2 regions of the Lysinibacillus sp. NPDC056185 genome follow, and region 1 is predicted to be linked to the other one. Evidence: riboswitches for the same ligand, from Rfam matches in the RefSeq annotation. Region 1 holds a riboswitch; the other holds the start of a gene.

The links. A riboswitch is a leader RNA that binds a small molecule or an ion and turns the genes downstream of it on or off. The one in region 1 is predicted to bind preQ1.
Region 2: linked by a shared signal. The riboswitch ahead of queC (7-cyano-7-deazaguanine synthase QueC) and the one ahead of ACMZ42_RS07080 (QueT transporter family protein) in region 1 are both predicted to bind preQ1.

The regions. Positions count from the first base shown of each region.
Region 1 is NZ_JBLLLQ010000005.1:88,656-96,587, forward strand. It holds gene trpB (tryptophan synthase subunit beta) at 1-975, opposite strand, end outside; T-box leader at 1,036-1,236, opposite strand; gene ACMZ42_RS07080 (QueT transporter family protein) at 1,329-1,811, opposite strand; PreQ1 riboswitch class I at 1,818-1,862, opposite strand; gene ACMZ42_RS07085 (DUF1259 domain-containing protein) at 2,141-2,536, opposite strand; gene ACMZ42_RS07090 (hypothetical protein) at 2,609-2,854, opposite strand; gene ACMZ42_RS07095 (ABC transporter ATP-binding protein) at 3,096-3,788, shown strand; gene ACMZ42_RS07100 (FtsX-like permease family protein) at 3,806-5,998, shown strand; gene ACMZ42_RS07105 (TetR/AcrR family transcriptional regulator) at 5,995-6,573, shown strand; gene ACMZ42_RS07110 (ABC transporter substrate-binding protein) at 6,919-7,932, shown strand, end outside.
Region 2 is NZ_JBLLLQ010000002.1:101,912-109,843, forward strand. It holds gene ACMZ42_RS02930 (aminotransferase class I/II-fold pyridoxal phosphate-dependent enzyme) at 1-310, shown strand, start outside; gene speD (adenosylmethionine decarboxylase) at 307-741, shown strand; gene speE (polyamine aminopropyltransferase) at 741-1,595, shown strand; gene ACMZ42_RS02945 (leucine-rich repeat domain-containing protein) at 1,909-3,783, shown strand; PreQ1 riboswitch class I at 3,959-4,005, shown strand; gene queC (7-cyano-7-deazaguanine synthase QueC) at 4,264-4,923, shown strand; gene queD (6-carboxytetrahydropterin synthase QueD) at 4,927-5,400, shown strand; gene queE (7-carboxy-7-deazaguanine synthase QueE) at 5,393-6,121, shown strand; gene ACMZ42_RS02965 (GNAT family N-acetyltransferase) at 6,295-6,843, shown strand; gene ACMZ42_RS02970 (hypothetical protein) at 7,315-7,818, shown strand; gene bioW (6-carboxyhexanoate--CoA ligase) at 7,799-7,932, shown strand, end outside.

The DNA of each region.
Region 1 (7,932 bases):
TTCATTCGTCACCGTTACATATTCTCCACGACCAATTGTTTTTAAATAACTATGCTCTGGACCAGCTCCAGGATAATCTAGTCCAGCGGCAATCGAATAGGTTGGTAGTGGATTGCCCTCTGCATCTTGCAGTACTAAACATTTGAAGCCGTGTAATTCACCCGGTGTTCCTTCATTTAATGTTGCTGCTTTATCTGGTTCAATACCGATAAGGCGAACATTTTCATCTGCAATATATTCTGCAAAAGCACCGATCGCATTACTACCCCCACCGACGCAAGCAAGTACTGCTGCTGGTAGCTTCCCTTCTTTTTCTAAAATTTGTTCACGACTTTCACGGCTAATGACTGATTGGAAATGCTTGACCATTGAAGGGAATGGGTGAGGTCCAACAGCAGAACCTAGTAAATAGAAAGTCGTCTCGTAGTTTTCAACTAAATCAGCAAATGCTGCATCCACTGCATCCTTTAGTCGCCCCTGACCTTTATCAACGGCTACTACCTTGGCACCAAGTAGCTCCATACGGAAGACGTTTAATGCTTGGCGCTTTGTATCTTCTAAGCCCATATAAATTGTGCAATCCATCCCGAACATTGCACAAGCAGTTGCTGTTGCTACACCATGCTGACCTGCACCTGTTTCGGCGATCACACGATTAGCACCCATGCGCTTTGCCAATAAAATCTGTCCAAGAACGTTATTAATTTTATGTGAACCTGTATGGTTAAGATCTTCACGTTTTAAAAAAATTTTTGCGCCACCTAATTGTTTTGTTAAATTTTCAGCAAAATAAAGTGGAGATTTGCGCCCAACATATTCATGGAAATAATAATCTAGCTCTTTATTAAAGTCTTCATCGTCTTTATATTTTTGGAAGTTTTCATCTAAAATATTTAATACATTTTGAAGCTCATCAGGAACAAAGCTACCGCCAAATTCACCGAAATATCCTTTTTTCTCTACTACTATACTCATCTGCTCTCGACTCCTCTTATCTAATTTTTCCATAAAAAAAAGTCACTACAATCCTTCTGTAAAAAGGACGAGTAACCGTGGTGCCACCTTCATTCGCAAAAATTGCGCGCTTTCGTACTCCGGTAACGGGAAGTAAATTCGTCCTCACTTTTGATGAGGCTGCTCCAAAGCCCATTCACAAGTATGTACTACTGATTTGCACCAACCATCAGCTCTCTTTAAGTACGACCGCTTGCTACTATTCTTTTTCTTAGCATTTATTGAAATGAATTGTAAAGTATTTTCGGAATAGTGTCAAGATATCTTGGTGCCAAGAAATAAAAAAACGAATCTAATAAGATCCGTCTTTTAAATTAAATTAAATTTTTGAAGTTTAAGCGTTTATTCAATGTATACATAATCGGTGCACCGACCGCTAAGACAACAAATTCACCTGCAGCAACAGTTAACCATGTCCAGAAGAATGGTAGTTCTAATGCTAAGTTCAATTCAAATGCAATGATAAACATAGTACATGTAAATAAAAATGTATTGATGACTAAACGTGCCCAAATATTTTTGACAAATTTACAAATAAGAATGAACAACCCAAGGGTAATCATCGAATGGGCGACACCAAAAATTAAATCGTAGATACCGAGTGGTGAAAATATGTTGGAGATAAATACACCAATAATAATCCCAACGGCAAAACGAGGGTTAAAGGCAACCAAATGGTTAAACATTTCGGATAGACGGAACTGCACCTCTGTAAAGCCAAATGATCCGACTAATAATGTAACAGCAATGTAGAGAGCTGCAATAATGCCGCTCGTTGCTAAAAATTTTATTTTCATATTCATTTCTCCTTAGTTTTTTTACGTGGGATGGTTACGAACCACGTGAAGCAAATGCAATCATATCAATGTTCAAGCTTACTTGTAAATAGCGATGAGTAAAAAAAACGCAGAAATTCATAGTGCTAACGGTAATATTTGGCTCTTGCTCGTTGCTCATTAGTTCGAATTTGGAAACCATAAGAAGGGAGCTTGTACACTTGCTTCTTTACAGTTGGAATGAAATTGGTCTATAGATGAGAAGCAACTGTGAAAAATAAAAAATGAGTGATTTATCCAGTTAAATTAAAAAGAACTGTTCTAAGCAGTTCTTTTAACAAGTGTAGTTATCAGTAGTTTTTTAAAACACTAAATGCTTGGGCAAATTTTTGGGCAAAGATTAATGGGGGCTCTATTGATTGAAAGTGAACGTATAAAATAACTGGGGCTGAATAGATCCAGTGATTATGAACAGCACTTATAATCAAATTATTTTCTGCAAGTACCTTAACAAATGGAGGTAATTCCTCTTGAAGTACTACAACTTCACCTAAGTTAAGTGCATTTCCATATATATCAAGTGATTCGAATATTATCCCAGCATGAAGTGCACTACGACTTGGGCGACCTTGAATCATAACATTAAGATTTCGATTAAGTTTTACTGAGCATACACCATGTTCCGTTGAAGCTTTTCCGTTGGCAATCTGAGCAAATTTTGTACACATATCTTGAAAGCTTTGCATTTAGACACCTCTGCTTTTTTTAATTTAATGAGGATGCCTTGGAGCGAAAGTAGTAGAGGTCTCTGATTGAAATTATTCATCTAAAACATTTTTAATTTCTCCTATTTCAAAAATTATATCGTCTAGTTGTTTTTTGAATTCATCCGAATATTCTAATTCTCCATCTAAATCTTTTGTATATTCCAAGGCATTTAAGGCAAAATCTAGAGCAAATGCGAATAGACTGTCACAAAGATCAGAAATGATTGTGTCAATATCTCCTATATTTGCATTTTGCTTTTCAGAAGGTTGATTTAAATCGATATCTTCATTGTTCATGGTATTCCTCCTTTTTGAAAACAGCACTAGTCTCATTTGCATCATATGCATTAAATGTAAAAAAGGAGACTGAAAAGGAATAGTGTCTGTAGAAAAATTAAGTCGCATCTAACCAGATGTGGCTTTTTACTATGCATGATTGAACGGAGCATTTTAGTTATTGACAAACTAATTAATCAATAATATCGTTTATTTATTAATTGATTAATTAATTAATAAACGAAATGTTTGGAGGTCTAATATGTTAAGAGTAGAAAATTTGGTTAAAAGTTATCAAAATGGTCGTGAATTGCTTTATGCATTAAATTCAGTTTCATTATCAATTGGTGATGGGGAATTCGTTGTCATTCTTGGCCCTTCTGGATCGGGTAAATCTACGCTCCTTAATGTAATTTCTGGTTTAGAGCAACCAGATTCAGGAAGCGTTACTTACGATGACTACGAGATTTGTGGATTAAATCAGAAAGATCTTACGTTGTTTAGACGTGATAAAACAGCTTTTATTTTTCAAGCATATTATTTACTGCCGTTTTTAAATGTAGAATCTAACATTAAAATGGGTGCTGACTTAAAAGGGAACAAAAATATTTCTGAAATAATGGATGGTGTAGGGCTTCAAGGATTAGAAAAACGCCTTCCTTATGAACTTTCAGGGGGGCAACAACAACGAGTATCTATTGCACGTGCTTTAGCGAAAAAACCGGATTTTTTGTTTTGTGATGAACCAACTGGAGCATTAGATGAAGAAACGAGCAAACAAATCTTAACTTATTTGAAGCAGCTTCAAAAACAATTGAAATTTACAATTATTATGGTAACGCACAATGTTAGTATTGCTCAAATTGCAACAAAGGTTATTAAAATGACTAGCGGGAAAATCGTAGAAGTAACTAACAATACTAATCCACTAGATGTTGAAGAAATTACATGGTGAGAAGGGGAGTACATTTGATGACATTTAAAAAACAGTATCCGCTTGTACTAGTTGTTGCCTGTGCAGTGTTTATTTGTACATTACTTGTTTTCTATCTTCAAGGTACAAACTCCATCAAAAAGGCACTAGAACATCAAAATCAGCAGGACTTTACACTTAATCTACAGGGAGAGGAAATAACGGACCTTTCAAATAAGTATTCTTTTACGTATGATCCTGTAACATATAAAGTCATTTATGATGAAAAAAATGTATATCGTATTATGCAAAATACGCGAAACATTGATATTCCCATATACTCGGAAGGCTTGGCGCCACAAAAAGTAACTGAAATTGCAATAGATAAAAATTTTTCACAGGAGAATAATTTAGCATTAGGAGATACAGTTACTATTGGCAATATAACTTATTCAATTAGTGGGATTTTTACTTTACCGGACGCAATTTCACCATTGGTAGCTGATAATGGTGTTAGCTACAAACCTGCTACTCAAGCATTAATACTATGTAGTGAGGAAGCTTACACAAGTTGGGGTGAACAGGAGAAAACAAGTTATTCAGGCCGATTTTTGGAAAGTGTGTCTGAGGAACAGAAACAAATCTTTCTAGAAAAAATGCTATTGGATTCACATGTAAAGTCCGTGGTGAGTAAAGAAGATAATCCGCAAGTACTTTCTACATTAATCGCAAAAGAAAAAATGTTTAAAATCTGTCTAATTAGCGCCTTAAGTTTCTTCGGTTTAACTGTAATGGTTTTGCTTATTACTACTGTTCTTCAAAATATAACTGAGACAAAACCAACTATGGGTGTTTTAAAAGCACTTGGCTACTCTAGAATACAAATTGCTAAAAGATATTTCCTAATAGGACCTTTCGTGTTTATAGGCGCCGTTGTAGGATATTTAGTTTCCTATGTAGTTAGTCCTTTGTTTATTAATCGGATTAATGCTACATTTCTCGTGCCAAATGTTACACGAAATTTTGATCCTGTACAATTCATAATGTTTACAGCAATCCCCGCTCTGATTTTCTCTGTAATGGCTTTTGGGGTTGCCGTATTTACCTTACGTAAACCGCCATTGGAAATGATTCATAAGGCAGAGTCAGCAAAATTAAATTTTCTTGTTAAGCGAATAGGGATAACTGGTCCTTTTAAAAAAGTGGCCTTTAAAGCAATCGTATTAAATAATATTCTATTAGTCTTTTTAGCCTTGCTCACAGGTTTCATGGCTAGCGCTAATTTGCAGATTGCTTTTTCTTTGCAAACAATGTCTGATAAGGTATCCTCATTAACATTTAAAGGTTCCGAATATAAAAGTAACGTTCGATTTATTGACGCGAGGGACATGAATTTTTCAGACTCGGAAACACCTTATTTTTCAGAAGATTGTAAAATAGAATTTCCGAATGGTGGCGTATTAAATAATGGCCAGTTTATGGCATTATCTAGTAGTCTTTCTCTTTATAAACTCTATAGTATACAGAACCAGGAAACTATAGATATTTCTAAACAGGAAGGCATTGTTGTGAATGATTGGATGCGCAAAAAATATGATTTGACTATTGGTGACACGGTGAAAATTTATATAAATAAAGTTGCTTATCAGTTACCTATAACAGCTATTGAGCAATCAGTGTATGGGGAAGTAGTTTATAGTAATATCAATGTTGCAATCACGGCGGGCCTTTTAAAAAAAGAAGAATATAATGGTGTATTTACTGAAGACAATGTAAAGTTTGACAGGAAGCAGCATATGTTTGTTTCAAAACTTGAAGACGTATTATACGCAAGTTCTCAGCAAAAAGGTACGTATTTCGCACTATCCTTTCTATTTATCTCAATTGGCTTAGCTTTAAGTATTTTAACGATTAGTATTGTAATGAAAATCATTATTTCCTCTAATCGTAAATACTTGGCGATGATGAAAGCATTTGGATATACAAATGCAGAATGCAATCGTATCGTATTATCGGGCTTTAGATTAATTGCCTACATCGGATTTATAATTGGCACACTTTATGCTATTGTTTTAACTAAATTTTTATTTGATTTATTGGCTAAATCATCAACAGTAGCAATACCAATGACACCAGATAGCAAGGTAATAACAATTTCTCTCGTGATCTTTGCTGTTTCATACGAGGTCATTATGTTACTCTATAAAAAAAGCATGAATGCAGTAACATTGCAGGAGGTTATGATGAAATGAATAAACGCCGCGAACAGAAGGAAGTTAGACGAGAGCAAATTCTAAACGCGGGCTTGGATTTGTTTATTAGAAACGGTTATCAAGGGACTACAACAAAAGAGATTGGTGATTCAGTTGGAATTAGCCAAGGATTACTGTTCCATTATTTCGGCTCTAAAGAAGAGGTATACCTTGAACTTTTAAATCGAGCTAAAACTAGTATGGCTGTTATTGGTATTTCAGAAGAGGAATTTGCACAACCGTTCGAGTATTTAAATGTGATAGTTACGTCGATCATTGATTCCTTTAAAACTCATCCATTATCGGCAAAATTACTAATGTTAGTTGCACAAACGCAAATAGCAAGTAATCTACCAGATACTATTCAACAAGTTGCTAAGGACCTTGCCGCATCTGAGGGATTCGAAAGTTTAGTAAAAGAGGGTCAAGCTAAGGGAGTAATACGAGATGGTGATCCTAAAGCACTCGCGGGTTGTTTTTATTCAGCCATTCAAGGTGTTGCTCAAACGCACGTATGCTTCCCGGATATCCCGTTACCCCAAAGTAGTTGGTTAGTAGATATCTTGAAGAAGTAATAGTGAATAAAAACTATTTTAAGGCCTGACATTTCTTATGGGAATGTCAGGTTTTTCTATAAATTTCTTAAAAATCAAATCTCTGAAAAATAGCTTTGCGAAAATTGTCAAAAAAATTTTTGTTATATTAGAAAAAGAAATCAATTTGTAAAAATAGCGTAGTTTAGCGGTTTAAAGCGACGAATTGAGTGAAAAAATAAAATATTTTGTTAAATTTAAAAGTCAGAACATTCATAATGTTGTTGACGAAGCGATATAATAAAGATAATATAGCGATACGTTCACACTTTGTTTGGATAAAGTGTGATAAATATCAAAGATAATATAATATCGGGGGGATTATTTGTGAGAAGCAATTTAAAAAAGCTTTCGTTCCTGCTATTTGGATTAGTTTTAATGCTTGCTGCTTGTGGTAGCGGTGGTTCTAGTTCATCAGATTCGAAAGAGAAAGAAAAGAATAATGCAAGTGAGAGCAATGCAGATGACAAAACATATAAGATTGGGATTACTCAAATTGTTGAGCATCCATCTTTAAATGCTGCAACTGAAGGTTTCAAAAAAGCAATTGAAGAATCGGGCTTAAAAGTTGAATTCGAGTCACAAATAGCGCAAGGGGATAACAGTCTTAACACGACGATTGCAAACAATCTAGTAAGTGCCAACGTAGATTTAATTTTTGCTAACTCTACGCCATCTGCACAAGCAGCGGCGACAGCTACTAGTGATATTCCGATCGTCTTCACTTCTGTAACGGATGCTGTTGGCGCACAGCTTATTGAATCGATGGAGAAGCCAGGGAAAAATGTAACAGGAACGATCGATTTACATCCTGATACTATTTCGAAAACAGTAGCATTCTTAAAGGAATTAGGTGCGAAAAAAGTAGGTATGGTTTACAACGCTGGTGAGCAAAACTCAGTAGCACAAGTAAAAGAAGTGAAAAAAGTTATGGCTGAGCAAGGCCTAACAGTAGCTGAGGCATCTGCAGCAACTTCTGCAGAAGTAAAACAAGCTGCTGAATCATTAATTGGTAAAGCAGATGCATTCTATATCATTACTGATAATACAGTAGTATCGGCTCTTGAGTCAGTAATTGATGTAGCAAACTCTAATAAATTACCACTAGTTGTAGGAGAGCTTGACTCTGTTGCACGTGGTGGCTTAGCGGCATATGGTTTTGAATATTATGACATCGGTTATGAAGCGGGGCAAATGGCTGTGAAGATTCTAAAAGGTGAAGCAAAACCTGCTGATATACCAGCGCAATACCCACAAAAACTAAAACTATTAATCAATAAAAAAGTAGCGGATGATTTAGGAATCGAAATTAAAGATTCTTGGGGTGCAGAGCTGTTAGAA
Region 2 (7,932 bases), on a different contig from region 1:
TAATCACGTAAAAAAAGATGCGATTCAGTCAACTTATGTGACAGCGAATCAAATAAATAGATTAGCAATGACACCGCAACAGGCTTGTAATGCAGAGACAGAAACAGTTTTAATTTATGATGCGATAGGTCGAATTAGTGCAGATTCATTAATGATTTATCCACCGGGAATACCATTAGTAATCCCCGGAGAAGTTATTTCAGAGGAATTAGTAGAACTATATAACTTCTATTTTCTCAATTTTGGGAATGTTCTAAACGAAACTGAAGAAGAAAATTATATAACAGTCGTAAGGGAGATAGATAAATGAGCATTGAATTATCAACATTAGGTAGACACGTATTAATTGAATTTTATGGTTGCCCAAGTGAAATTATTGAGCAAAACGCTTTAATCGAGCAGTTTATGAATGAAGCTGCAGACTATTCTGGGGCAACAATTGTAGAATCTTGCTTCCATCATTTCAACCCATATGGTGTTTCGGGTGCAGTCATTATTGCTGAATCACATTTAACGATTCATACTTGGCCAGAATACGGATTTGCTTCTGTAGATGTCTACACTTGTGGCGACTCAGTAAGTCCTTGGAAAGCAGCTGAATATTTAGAACAAAAACTGCAAGCGAAAAAGACAGAATCGTTTGAAGTACCTCGTGGAATGGCTGATAAAATTCGCCAATTTGCAGAACAAGAAATTGATACAATTCTAGTAAAACAAGAAGTATTAGAGGACGTGATTTAATGAAATGGTATACAGAACAATGGAGCAATCACTGTAAATTTTCAATCGGATACAATGAAGAGATTCATAGTGAACAATCTCCGTTCCAAAAAATAGATTTTTATAAAGGTGAGGAGTTTGGTACTTTCTTCACTTTAGACGGATTGATGATGGTCAACGAAAAAGATGAGTTCGTTTATCACGATATGATTACGCACCCAGCATTCGCTACCAATCCAGATATAAAAAAAGTATTAATTATCGGTGGTGGTGATGGTGGTACTGCTCGTGAAGTACTACGTTACGCATCAGTAGAAAAAGTAGTAATGGTTGAAATCGATGAGTTAGTATTCCGTTTAAGCCAAAAATACCTGCCAATTACAGCTGCTGGTGTTGAAGAAGATCCACGTATGGAAATGATTTTCGATGATGGCTTAGCTTACGTTCAAAACGCAGCTGATCAATCATTCGATTTAATATTAGTAGATTCTACTGATCCAATTTCAGTCGGTGAAGGTTTATTTACAACAGCTTTCTATAAAGAATGTTACCGTGTATTAAACGAAAAAGGAATTCTAATTAACCAACATGAATCACCATACTTCACGGAGTATGCAGAAAACATGCGTAAAGCACATAAAAAAATTAAAGATATTTTCCCAATCGCAAGCGTATATCAATTCCATATGCCAACATATCCATCGGGACACTGGCTATTCGGATTTGCTTCAAAAGCGTTACATCCAATTAAAGATGTTCAAGTAGATGCTTGGGACAAATTCGCTCTAAAAACGAAATATTACAATACAGATTTACATGTTGGTGCATTCGCCCTTCCTACATTTGTAAAAGAGGCGCTTGATCGTGATGAATAAACTTTAAAACTCTTACGACAGAGGATTATAGGGACTTTGTAGAGCTTGTTGCGAAGGAAGTTGAGACTTCGTTAAATTTATATTTGAGTTCCGTATAATAACCTCACTTATCCTCCGTATCACAAGTAATAGTAAATCAGAAGTTTAAACTTATTGTATAAAAGAGTGAATACACACAAAAAAGTCGCCTCATAGGTGGCTTTTTTTGTTGTAGGTCTAAAGGTGTGAAATAATTGGTGTTTAATAGAAATATTGACAATTATTTTTCGGACAACTAAGCTTAATTAAAATAGAGCTGCAGAGGGGATTGCCAGTGGAATTCATTAAATTAAATTGTCCGAATTGTAATGGAAAAATTGAATATAGAGAGGGACAATCATTCAAATGTCCTTTTTGTGAAACTGAAATAATGTTGAAAGAGAATAAAGTTTATTATGTTGATCAGACGATTAATAATTATTATGGTACAACTTCTGCGAATAAAGCTACACGTCCAAAACCGAATTTAAAAGCGCTTTTAATAATACCGATTGTCATCCTTTGTGTATTCCTTGGCTATTTTCTTTTGAGCGGCAATCAAACAGAATATGGTAACCATAAGGACCTACCTGTTCGGGAAATGCCTGAAAGCGAAGTTCTTTTATTCTTTTTAAAAGATATTTTTGATAAAGGTGGAGCAATGCCGACTAAAGAAGAGATCGCAAGTATCCGTTATTTAAAGGCATACTATTCTGAAGATCAATGGCATTTTGATTACAGTCTCGACGATCCGTTTACAAATAAGCAAGCCAAAATTTCTAACTATATTATTATGGATAAGTTATTAAATACACAAAAAATCGAACAAAAAGATTTTGAAGCCTTTACTGGTCTGACGGTATTGAATTTGATGGGCGATTATGAAATATCACAAAGTGAAAAAGTAAGCTTCCGACATCTGGAAGGTTTAAAAAGCTATACAGGTAGCTTTAATGAATCATTTAGTAAAATTGCTGAATATTTTAGCGATAAGTCTAATGTTGTAGAACTCTCTGTTCAAATCCGAAGTAATGATGAACTTGCTTTATTATTAGAGTTGCCTAATCTTCAATCACTTGAAATTTCGTATCACAACGAGACGGTTACAGACTTCGCTCTTCTGAATAAACTGCCATTAAAATCATTGTCTTTAAGATCTGCAAATGATTTGAAGTGGTTGTCTTCATTAACTGATTTAGAGTCGTTAGCAATAGATTTGAGTGAAGCGACAGATTTTAGCTCGTTCTATTCACTGAATCAATTACAAGAATTGAAACTTACAGCGGTGAAAAATTTAAAAACGCTTGATTTTATACAAAACATGCCTAACTTGCAATCGCTTGATCTTGAAAATATGGATATTACGAATGTAGAACACCTTAGAAATAAGTCTTCATTGACAAAGTTGCGTTTAGCTTCTCTTTATAAATTAGAATTGTATGATATTGTGAACAGCCTGACTTCACTGACCGATTTATCGATAACTGGTTATAGTGGCCAAATAGCATCGATTGTAGCACCCCATTTAAAAAAAGCCGAATTAAAAAGTTCTTTCTTATCCAAATTAGAGGCACCTGCTTTAAAAGATTTAACTGTTGAGATAAGTGGGGGACAGTCGTATTTGAATGGAGCAGAATTACTGAAATACCCACAGCTAGAACAACTTACAGCGATGGAGTCTGGCGATTTTACAGGCATTCGTTCTTTAAATCGTTTGCCAAATCTGCAAACCATAAATTTAAATGAAACATCTTTTTATGAAGAGACGAGTGAATTATTCAATTTACAGCATGTAAAAACGTTAAATTGTAATGACTGTAAGTTTCAAATTAATAGTCAAAATTCATTTAACAACAACATACTGGAACATTTAACTTTGAATAATGTATCCTTCCGAATAGGTAATGGTGACTGGGTGCATGAAGTTGATAAGGTTATGCCTTACTTTGCTGGCTTTTCAGCTCTGCGTTCATTCACAATACAAGATAGTTCACTACAATCGTTAAGTTTTATGGGGAATTGGCAACAAATTGAGGTGCTTCATTTGGAAAATAACGCTATTTCAAATGTAGAGCCATTAGTGAATTTGCCTAATTTGAAAAAGCTATATATTTTAGGAAATCAGGTGCAAAATAAATCTGTTCTAGACAATGGAATAGTGATTTATTGATATATATCCTCAAAATATTAATGAATTTAATCTCAGCAAAGTGTTTAGTATAATATAGGACAATATAACAGTGGTTGTTCTAGAAAAGCATTTATGGGAAGATCTTAAAAAAAATCCATTTGACGTTTTATACTATTTTTTGTATTATATTGAAGAAAAGAATGCCCGGACTAGAACGGGAGAGGTTCATAGCAAATACCCTCTATAAAAAACTATGGAAACATGACAATATGCCATGTCCATATCGGACGTGGCTTTTTTTTATGTTTTTACTTATGTTTTAATAGAATGATTGGTGATGCCTCTCTTGAAAAGTGTTGGGAAACATTTTACAAGGGGGTTTTTTTATGTCTGGCCGAAGCCGTTAAGAAAGATTGAAGTATTTAACTTATTAAGGCACACAATATTCGTTAAAAAACTAAGAAGAAAACAGCACTTTTTCTTAGAGTACTGTTTTTCGATATAAGGGAGTTTTTATAGATGAAGCAGGAAAAGGCAATTGTTGTATTTAGTGGAGGTCAGGACAGTACAACCTGTTTGTTTTGGGCAAAAGAACGTTTTGAAGAGGTAGAGGCAGTAACTTTTGATTATGGTCAAAGGCATCATCTTGAAATTGAATGTGCGAAGAAGATAGCAGAGGATCTCGGTGTTAAGCATCACATTCTTGATATGTCACTTCTGAATCAACTTGCTCCGAATGCATTGACACGACAAGACATAAAGGTAGAAGACGGAGAAAACGGTGAGCTTCCATCGACTTTTGTACCTGGCCGAAATCTTCTCTTTCTTTCATTTGCAGGCGTTTTAGCGAGTCAAGTAGGAGCTAAGCATATTGTAACTGGCGTTTGTGAAACGGATTTTAGCGGATATCCGGATTGCCGAGATGTTTTTATTAAATCCTTGAATGTAACGTTAAATTTATCGATGGATGATTCTTTTGTGATTGATACACCGTTGATGTGGTTGAATAAGGCACAGACATGGGAGCTTGCTGATCAGCTTGGGGCACTTGATTTTGTACGGGAAAGAACGTTGACTTGTTATAACGGTGTAATAGCAGATGGCTGTGGTGAATGCCCAGCATGTAAACTGCGAAAAAAAGGGCTTGATGAGTATTTGAATTACAGGAAGGAGTCTTAAAACATGTCAGATTTTAAAATCGTCGATAAGCTCCAAAAGATAGATGAAGATATTCAAAGAAATCAATTGATCTATCATGCAAAGCGTGTTCTCATAAGCAAAGAATTTACCTTCGATGCTGCTCATCATTTACATAATTATGAGGGGAAATGCAAAAATCTACACGGTCATACGTATCGTGTAATATTAGGACTGAGTGGATACACAGATGATCGCGGTTTGGTGATTGATTTCGGCGATATAAAAGCAATATGGAAACAAAAAATAGAGATTCATTTGGATCACCGCTATTTAAATGAAACGCTTCCGCCCATGAATACAACGGCAGAGAACATTGTTGTTTGGATTTACGAAAAGTTGGCTGAGGCCTTGCTTGACGAACAAAGGTATAACGGTGCGCGTGTAGAGTTTATCAGGCTATACGAAACTCCGACAAGCTATGCAGAAGCGAGACGGGAGTGGATGGAAGTTGAGTAAGGTACCTGTTATAGAAATTTTTGGACCGACGATTCAAGGTGAGGGAATGGTCGTTGGCCAGAAGACAATGTTTGTGAGAACTGCCGGCTGTGATTATTCCTGTTCTTGGTGTGATTCATCGTTTACATGGGATGGCAGCGGAAAGCATCTTATAGTCCAAATGACAGCGGAAGAGATTTGGTCTGAGTTGAAACGTCTTGGAGGCAATGGTTTTTCATTTGTCACGATTTCAGGCGGCAATCCTGCACTCTATCAAAATTTGGAAGAATTCATTGCCATTTTAAAAGAAAACGACATAAAGGTCGGAGTGGAAACACAGGGAAGCAGGTGGCAAAAATGGATGTATGAGATTGATGAACTGACAATCTCGCCAAAGCCACCTAGTTCTGGAATGACCACAGACTATTCGGTGCTCACTGATATCTTTGAAAAGCTAAAAAAACGAAACAGTAAACATCATATATCCCTCAAAGTAGTCGTTTTTAATCAAGAGGATTACGATTATGCTAAACAAATTCACCATCGATATCCAATGATTCCTTTTTATCTCCAAGTCGGTAATGATGATCTCACGACGGCTGACAATTCACGATTAATACTACATTTATTAGATAAATATCATGCGCTGATTGATAGAGTGATTAAGGATGAGGAATTCAGAGATGTCAAAGTACTGCCACAGTTGCATGCCCTTGTTTGGGGGAATAAAAGAGGTGTATAGTCCTATGACAAAAATGTCTTTAAGATAAATTCTAGAAGAGGATTATGATGCCGAATGTAGAAGTGAACTGTACTGTATCAAATTGTATTTTCCTCGCAAAAGGAAATATTAATTTTTCCTTATACCGAATATACTTTATAATAATAGAATGTATTTCAAGATGAGGTGTTCGATTGAATAAGTTAAGAGCTGAAACAGAAAGATTAGTTATTCGATTAATACAAGAAGGAGATTATTCTTCTTGGCTTACCCAATATGAAAATCGTTTGCCTTCTCAACATAAATACGATGAAGGTAAATTAGATATGAGCATCTGTACGAAAGAATGGTTTCGTGATTTAGTTACTAAACATCATCAAATGGCTGAGGATGATCAGGTATATGTATTTGGAGTGTTTAGAAAAGTAGATCATACTCATATTGGCTTTATAGACTTTTCGACAATTATGAGAGAAGATTTTCAATGGGCCAGGTTTGGATATACAATTCATAACCACTTTTGGAGAAAAGGATATGGGAAAGAGGCTGTAAAGGCTGCCTTTGATCTAGCGTTTGAAAAATTAAATTATCATCGAATAGAAGCTCACATAAACCTTGATAATATAGCATCTATAAAGTTAGCAGAAAGTGTTGGAATGGTTTATGAATGCACGAGGAAAGGATTCATATACGAGGACGACAAATGGACTGATCATCTCGTTTACTTTATAAACGCAAAGTAAGTTTATGAAGTAGAAACGATGATGTTTCTGGTACACATTCTCTTAAGAAGAAAAATTCATTCTTCTTTTATAAAAAGATATTTAAGAACTTTAGTTTAAGATTATTAAAATTTAAAACAATAGATCCTAATAAAACCCCTGATTCTTCCGCTTAGCGTAAGAAAATCAGGGGTTTTAATTTAAACCATTGCACGTTTTTGATACAAATGATGACACTCACTTTAGCAGTTAAATCATGCTTTTCTCCTGAATAAACACCTTCAATAGGGTTTATATCGGAATAATTACGACCAAACCGACTTAGTGATAAGTAACAAAATCGTATTTTTCACAAAAAATAAAAAATCCTAGCATTTTATCTACTTTCCAATCTGCATTTGTGTTAACTTATTATTAATTGAGGTTAACTCAAATTGAGGGGAATAGGAGGAAATGACATCAAGTATTTCAAAAGTAAGATGGAGGAATAAAATGATCCGAAAGTTTTCTACATATGATCTTGCTCAGATTTCATTGCTAGCTTGTCTTATTATCGTTACAGGCATGTTTAAAATTCCAACAGGTTTTCCTGGGTCTGAATTTCAATTATCAGCACCTATTGCAGTTGCGATTGCTGCGGTATTTGGATTTAAGCGATATTTTCTAGCAGGAATCATTGCAAGTTTAATCTTATTTTTATTAGGTATACACTCAATCTTAAATGTGGAGATCTCCTTAATTTTTCGATTGACTGTAGGCTTACTTATTGTTTTATTTGGGACTTCCATTCCGGTACTTGTTTTGGCAGGCCCCATTGGAACAACGATTGCTAGATTTGGTTTGGCTTTTACGTTAGGGACTCCATTTTTACCGTTATTAGTTTTGGCTATTCCAGGCATGGTAATCACAGCTGTTAGTGTTTATCCCATAACGAAGTTGTTACAAACAATTAATAGGAAAGTAGCAGGTAATAATCATGTTAAAAACGTGTTATAGCATACGAATGCGTGCGGCTGAAAGAAGTCCTGAACTAGGGGAAAAGCATATATCTGGTGGTGAACGGATAGGGAGTAAATCTCAGATAGAGCCCATTGTAAAACAGCTATTGAA